DNA from 3 places in the Vibrio sp. Of14-4 genome. Region 2 is predicted to be linked to each of the others. Evidence: predicted binding sites of a transcription regulator. Region 2 holds the regulator's gene; each other region holds the start of a gene.
The links. Region 2 encodes CRP, which controls carbon source genes, mostly activating them, when cyclic AMP is high. Its sites were predicted from a motif close to TGTGANNNNNNTCACA; they were not measured.

Region 1 (2,275 bases), on a different contig from region 2:
AGTAAGTGTTGGTTTAATGGAGCATTTCGATATGCTTTATGCCAATGTATTTCCTGTACTTGCCAGTGTTATTGGCGGCAGTTTCATTGTACTCATCACATTGGGCTTGATGCTTGATCGCATGCTCAAAGAGGGCAACAAATAATGTGGTTAATCTTAACCTTGACCGTATTTTTATCAGCCCGATGGATTAGCCAAAAGGTAAAAAATCCATTGATGAACCCACTATTGATCAGCCTTGTCATCATCATACCTTGCCTTATTTATTTCAATGTACCTTTTGATACTTACTATGAGGGAAATCAATGGATTAACTATCTACTTCAACCTGCTGTAGTCGCACTCGCTTACCCTTTATATGAGCAGCTTCCTCAGATACGTTCTAATTGGCGTATTATTATGCTGTCATGTGTTGTAGGCAGCGTTATGTCTATGTTTACGACTACACTTATTGCTTCCTACCTAAAAGCTGATCCGAGTCTAGTTGCCAGCCTACTAGGCAAATCAGTCACCACCCCTATCGCCATGGAAATTTCAAGCCATCTCGGCGGAGAGCCATCTATTGCTGCTATCTTGGTTATGTTGGCAGGTTTATTTGGGGCAATTTGTGCCTATCCCATCTATGGGCTGCTTAATATTACTCACCCTATTGCAAAAGGGTTGACAATGGGTACTGTCTCTCATGCACTTGGCACCGCAACCTGCGCTGAAAAAGATGGTCAGGATGCTGCTTTTAGTTCCTTAGCCTTGGTTCTATCAGGTGTCATTACATCTATTATTTCACCGCTATTTTTTACACTAGCGATCTGGTTAGCGGCATAGATTTGGTTATGAATCTTTAAATTGTATCGTTCTCAAATCAAACATGTTTATATTTACGCAATCGTTACCCTGTGTGAGATCACTCAAATAGTGTAATTTACATATGAATTACACTTTTAATAATGATCTATATCACAGTAAAAATATCCTCTTGGCATAAAATGGTCTGCCGCATCAAAGTTCGCCACATTGACAAAGAGCGTGTGGCACCGAGATGTTTAACAATGTCATCACAAGGATTTATAATGAGAAGCCGCATTGAACATGCACTCGCAGAGACACCTGCAAGCATTGCAGACTTCCTATCTCCTATTCTATTGGCTGAAAACTTTGATGCCACTCTATCAAAAGAACAATATTCTAAGCTTTTGGATTTATCGGGACTTACTGATCAAGACTTGAGAGTCGCCTTACTCCCTTTTGCCGCTGCCTATGCTCATGCTTCGATATCAAATTTTTATGTTGGCGCGATTGCTCGAGGCTTATCTGGACGTTTGTATTTCGGCGCAAACCTAGAAATTTCAGGAACTCAACTAGGCCAGACCGTGCATGCTGAGCAATCGGCCATCAGTCATGCATGGATGAAGGGTGAGAAAGGCATTTTAGATATTACCATTAACTTTAGCCCTTGCGGTCATTGCCGCCAGTTTATGAATGAACTGATCACCGCTGATAGGCTCATGATTCAGCTACCAGCTCTGAGTGAGAAACCACTTCAAAGCTATTTGCCAGATTCTTTTGGCCCCGCAGATCTTGGCGTAACTTCTGGTTTAATGGCTGACACTGATCACCAACTTGTATCTGAACACAATGATGAAATGATTGCATCGGCGGTCGCTGCGCTAAATAAAAGCTACGCACCATACACAAAGAATCATAGTGGAGTCAGCATCAAGATTAAAGGTGGCAAAATTTACCAAGGCGCCTACGCTGAGAATGCTGCTTTCAATCCTAGTTTGCCCCCGCTTCAAGTCGCACTTTGTCAGCTCCTACTAGATGGAAAGTCGTTTAGCCAGATAGAATCAGTCGCATTGGCAGAAAAACTGGATGGTTCATGCAGTCATTTAGATACAACACAAACTACTTTGGACACTATCGATCCCGACATTCCATTAAGCTATTTAAGCCTTTGATATATTGAGGACAGAGGTGGATAAAAACCACCTTTGTCTAATTGATCAAACATCGAAGAATGACCTGGCATCAATCTCCAAATCGCATGGTGCGATTGCCTTCTCAATTTTGTATCGTTTATCCTTTAAGTCAATGAACTTAACATCAATAAATCTTTTATACTTGCGCGAGTAAAAGCACTTCACTTCCGGTTTTAAAGGATCACTCACATTCGATGTCCACACGATTCCAACTTTTCCATCGTTTAACTCAACAATCGCACCAACAGGATAAACTCCAACGCAGTTTATGAACTTATAAACCAAGTCTTTGTCTAGGT
Region 2 (2,275 bases):
TCACTAGAGGTGCTTTTTCAAAGAACTCAACAAATGAACCATCTTGGTATGAAGCTTCAAATGCTTTTTTTAGCGTAGCTGCTACCTCAGGATTCTTAGGGCTCACAAACAGCAGCATAGGAAAGCGGTAAATCAGCATCAGTTTGTCATCAACCACTAGGTTGGATAATTGACTGCGCTGGGCAACTTCGCTGTAGGGTTCGATAACGGCTCGTGGGAATAAATCGGTACGCTCGCTATCAACAATACGAAAGATATTATCAAAGCTGGGTACTTCTCTCACTTTAAATCCGCCGGACTTTAAGACCTTTACATCTGCCCAGCCTTGCCCCTGTATCATACCAAGCTTACGCAATTCCTCTATGCTGTTTATGCTGCCTAGTTTGGCTGCAGTGGTTTTATTGGTGATAAAAATACGATGGCCAAGGAGGCCTCGAAAAACTGGGTAGCGAATAGGAAGTAGCTCTTGCTCAAGGGTCTTATCGGCGCCTAGCCAATCTACCGTAATTTTGCCTTCTTTGAGCAGAGTGACTTTACGTGATTGTGAGTCAACAGGTGTTTTGTAAGGTTGGAGCAAAATGCCTTCGCCTGATTTATCCACAAGAAACTGAATGAGGTCGATAGCGTACTGGTCTAGCTCAGAACCTTCCCGTGGGATAGGGTGAATAATGGTCGTTTGGGCAATTGAGATTGATGAAAAAACTAGGCTGAAAGCCAATACCAGAGAAGAAAGTAGCTTTAAAATCATGAGTCCATCCTGCCTGAAAATTACGGTTGAAATTCAAACTAAGGTTAGGATAGAGCAAGCTAATTAACAAATAAGAAAAAAAGCCGAGTCCAATCATGAACTCGGCTTTATGTATAGAACAATGGTTATCGAGTGCCGTAGACGACGATCGTTTTACCATGTGCAGAAATTAGGTTTTGCTCTTCAAGCATCTTTAAGATGCGACCTACTGTTTCGCGTGAACAGCCAACTATCTGGCCAATCTCTTGACGTGTGATCTTGATTTGCATGCCGTCAGGGTGCGTCATGGCATCTGGTTGTTTGGCAAGATTCAGCAGTGTCTGAGCGATACGGCCAGTTACGTCAAGGAAAGCAAGATCTCCGACTTTTTGACTGGTTACCTGCAAACGACTTGCCATTTGAGCCGACAAGCGCATTAGGATATCAGGGTTGACTTGGATAAGCTGACGGAATTTCTTGAAAGAAATTTCTGCCACTTCACAAGGTGATTTTGCTCGAACCCACGCTGTGCGTTCTTGGTCTTCTTCGAACAAACCAAGCTCACCGATAAAGTCACCTTGGTTTAGGTACGACAGGATCATTTCCTTGCCTTCCTCGTCCTTAATAAGTACCGCAACTGAACCTTTAACTATGTAGTAAAGCGTTTCCGCTTTCTCACCAGCGTGTATCAGTGTGCTCTTAGATGGGTACTTATGAATATGACAGTGTGAAAGGAACCATTCTAATGTTGGATCAGTTTGAGGTTTACCTAGAACCATAATATCTCACTTCCTCTGCAGGGTACGCTTGCTTCTTTCCATGTTTTAGCTAAGCCTTGAATCAAGACTTATTAGGATAAGAGCACTTTTCAAATGCTGCAAGCCATCTTTGTTTCTGTTTCAAATAGTATCTTTTTTTTGAATTGATTTCTTGATTTTAATCGCCTTCACTTGGCTATTTTGTGTACAAAAATGTGCGCCTGATCACGCAATCAAAAGTAATCCTGTATACAAAGTAAGTCTTAACCAATTTTTCCCGTTTCTATCAACTGCTGAAGTATTGGCCTAACTATCAATTCGACTGCAAAACTCATCTTTCCACCGGGTACAACTATGGTGTTGTGACGTGACATAAATGAGCCATCTATCATTGCCAGTAGGTATGGGAAGTCGACATTTTTTATTCCCCGAAGGCGGATGACAACAAAACTCTCATCAAGGCTTGGGATACCTTTGGCGTTGAGTGGGTTTGATGTATCGACGGTAGGTACTCGCTGGAAGTTAATATGAGTACGAGAAAACTGTGGTGTGATGTAATTAAGATAATCATCCATTGAGCGAACAATCGAGTCCATCACGGCCTCTCGTGAATGTCCTCTGTCTCGGGTGTCACGCACGAATTTTTGAATCCATTCAAGGTTGACGATAGGCACCATGCCTATCAAAAAATCCACATGCTGCGCAACGTTAACTTCACCGTCGACAACGCCACCATGCAAGCCTTCATAAAACAGCACGTCAGAGCTTTCTGGTAGCTCTTGCCAAGGGG
Region 3 (2,275 bases), on a different contig from region 2:
CTAATAGCCCAAGCCTCATCCCAGCCTAGGCCTTTCTCGTCAATGAGAATACGCATCAACTCTGGAATAGCAATGGTTGGGTGTGTGTCGTTTAATTGAATGGTTTCGTACTTGGGCAAAGACGCTAGCGTATGCCCAGCCTCTTCATGACGACGTAAAATATCTCTCACAGATGCCGCAGAGTGGAAGTACTGCTGCATTAAGCGTAAGGTCTTTCCCTTCTCGTGGTTATCATTTGGGTATAAGACTTTGGTAATATTCCCAGCATCAATCAGGGCATGCTGAGCTTCAAAATAATCGCCATTGTTAAAGCTCGCCAGTGAGAAAGGCGCAATTGCTCGACATTCCCACAGGCGCAAAGGATAAACGGTATCCGATTGGTAACCGACAATTGGCAAGTCCCAAGGCATAGCTTTTACAGACATGCCAGGTATCCAGCGCCGCTTTTCTTTGCCCTCTTCTTGATAAACCTCAACGTGACCGTAAAAACCAATTTCTTGGGCAAGCTCAGGACGAGCAATCTCCCACGGGTAACCTTCAACACATCGCCAAGCATCAGGCGATTCCTGTTGATGCCCATCAACAAAAGATTGCTTAAATAAGCCATATTCATAATGGAGGCCATACCCAACAGTTGGAAATTCTTGCGCTGCCAAAGAATCCATAAAGCAAGCTGCCAACCGGCCCAATCCTCCATTTCCCAATGATGGATCTCGCTCTTCTTCCAGAAGATCGGTCAAGCTTTGTCCCAGCTCTGTCATTGCCTGACTAACCTGCTCATACAGTCCAAGGCTAATTAAGTTATTACCCGTCAAACGGCCAATTAGAAACTCAAGCGATAAATAATTAACACTTTTCGCGTTGTTAATCTTGTTATCTTGCTCAGTTTGAAGCATATCAAACGTTGTCAGTTCAGCCAGCGCACTTCCCATAGCTAAATACCAAGAACGGCTACTGGCCCTTTCTTCTGTCGTAGCATAAGTTGACGTTAAATGTTTCTTAACGCTTTGCTTAAATGCTGCCGTATCAAAACTTTTCTGTTGAGTAGGTTTCATTGGAGAATTCTCATCTATCGGGGTTAATCCATTTCAGCGATATCGTGCAATGACGCAATAACGGCAACATCCTCCTAATTCCAAAGCCTTTTAGGAGGAGGAGGTAGGGCGTAGAATCTTACTACGCTTAACCTCAGTGATCTAACTCCCAAATACACTAGGCCCACAGTAACTGGCGGTGATAAAGATCACATCGCACAACGTGTTTAACCATAATCTTTGTTTGATGCCGCCAAGGGACAAAATTTTAACAAATTAATTAATATGCATATCTGATCACAAAATATCTCCTTTGACCGCGCAACTTTCATCAAGATAGGTGCAATTTTTGGCATTCGGTACAGCTATAGAGCCTCTTATAAGTGATTCACCTCCCAATTTTAGGGCGTAGATGAATTCAAAGTGTGAAATGTGCAAAAGTATGGTGGCTGACCAATAACGGCTTCCGAAGTTCTCAAGTAACATCGATGTCATTATCAGACGAGCTCCAAAGATACATCCTTGTTATGATTATTAGAGCACAGGGGAAAAAAGATGTGGATTCCTTCTAAGCTAACTCGCCCAGGTCGTTTGCACCATGCGATTACTCGACCGCGAGTTCTCGATTTGCTGCATAACGCACACTGCTACAAGTTGATACTTTTTCGCTCTCCCGCAGGATACGGAAAGACGACAATGGCCTCACAGTGGTTAATCGATAAGCCACATGTCGGCTGGTATAACATTGATGAAAGCGACAACGACGCCTTTCGCTTCGTCAACTATTTACTAAAAGCGTTAAATAAAGCAACTCATAACACCTGCTCTGTTTCACAAAAACTCGCCGAGAAGAGGCAGTTCTCTTCTCTTGATTCGCTATTTAGCCAAGTCTGTTCTGAACTTGTCCATTGTAACCAAGAGTGTTATCTCGTTCTTGATGATTTTCATCTCATTTCTAACACTGAAATCCACGCAGCATTGCGATTTTTGATCAAACACATGCCCGACAACCTTACTTTGGTTGTCACCAGCCGATCGACGCCACCTATTGGCACGGCAAATCTAAGAGTTCGCGATTTAATGATAGAAATTGGTCATGAGTTTCTCGCTTTTGACTACGAGGAAACCAACCGCTTTTTCAGTGCTCGAATATCAGGGAATGTCGATAATGTTGTCGTGAGTAACATACGTGACTACGTAGAAGGTTGGCCATCAGCAATGCAGCTAATTGCACTTCAAAC

Region 1: the regulator CRP is predicted to act here: its motif matches at 895-910, upstream of cdd (cytidine deaminase).
Region 3: the regulator CRP is predicted to act here: its motif matches at 1,233-1,248, upstream of MHN79_RS03555 (glycogen/starch/alpha-glucan phosphorylase).

Annotation. Positions count from the first base shown of each region.
Region 1 covers NZ_JAKRGI010000001.1:459,620-461,894, reverse strand. The annotation lists gene MHN79_RS02125 (CidA/LrgA family protein) at 1-145, shown strand, start outside; gene MHN79_RS02120 (CidB/LrgB family autolysis modulator) at 145-822, shown strand; gene cdd (cytidine deaminase) at 1,068-1,955, shown strand; gene MHN79_RS02110 (HD-GYP domain-containing protein) at 2,001-2,275, opposite strand, start outside.
Region 2 covers NZ_JAKRGI010000014.1:57,969-60,243, reverse strand. The annotation lists gene MHN79_RS14355 (amino acid ABC transporter substrate-binding protein) at 1-748, opposite strand, end outside; gene crp (cAMP-activated global transcriptional regulator CRP) at 874-1,506, opposite strand; gene MHN79_RS14345 (phosphoribulokinase) at 1,749-2,275, opposite strand, start outside.
Region 3 covers NZ_JAKRGI010000002.1:282,457-284,731, reverse strand. The annotation lists gene MHN79_RS03555 (glycogen/starch/alpha-glucan phosphorylase) at 1-1,055, opposite strand, end outside; gene malT (HTH-type transcriptional regulator MalT) at 1,590-2,275, shown strand, end outside.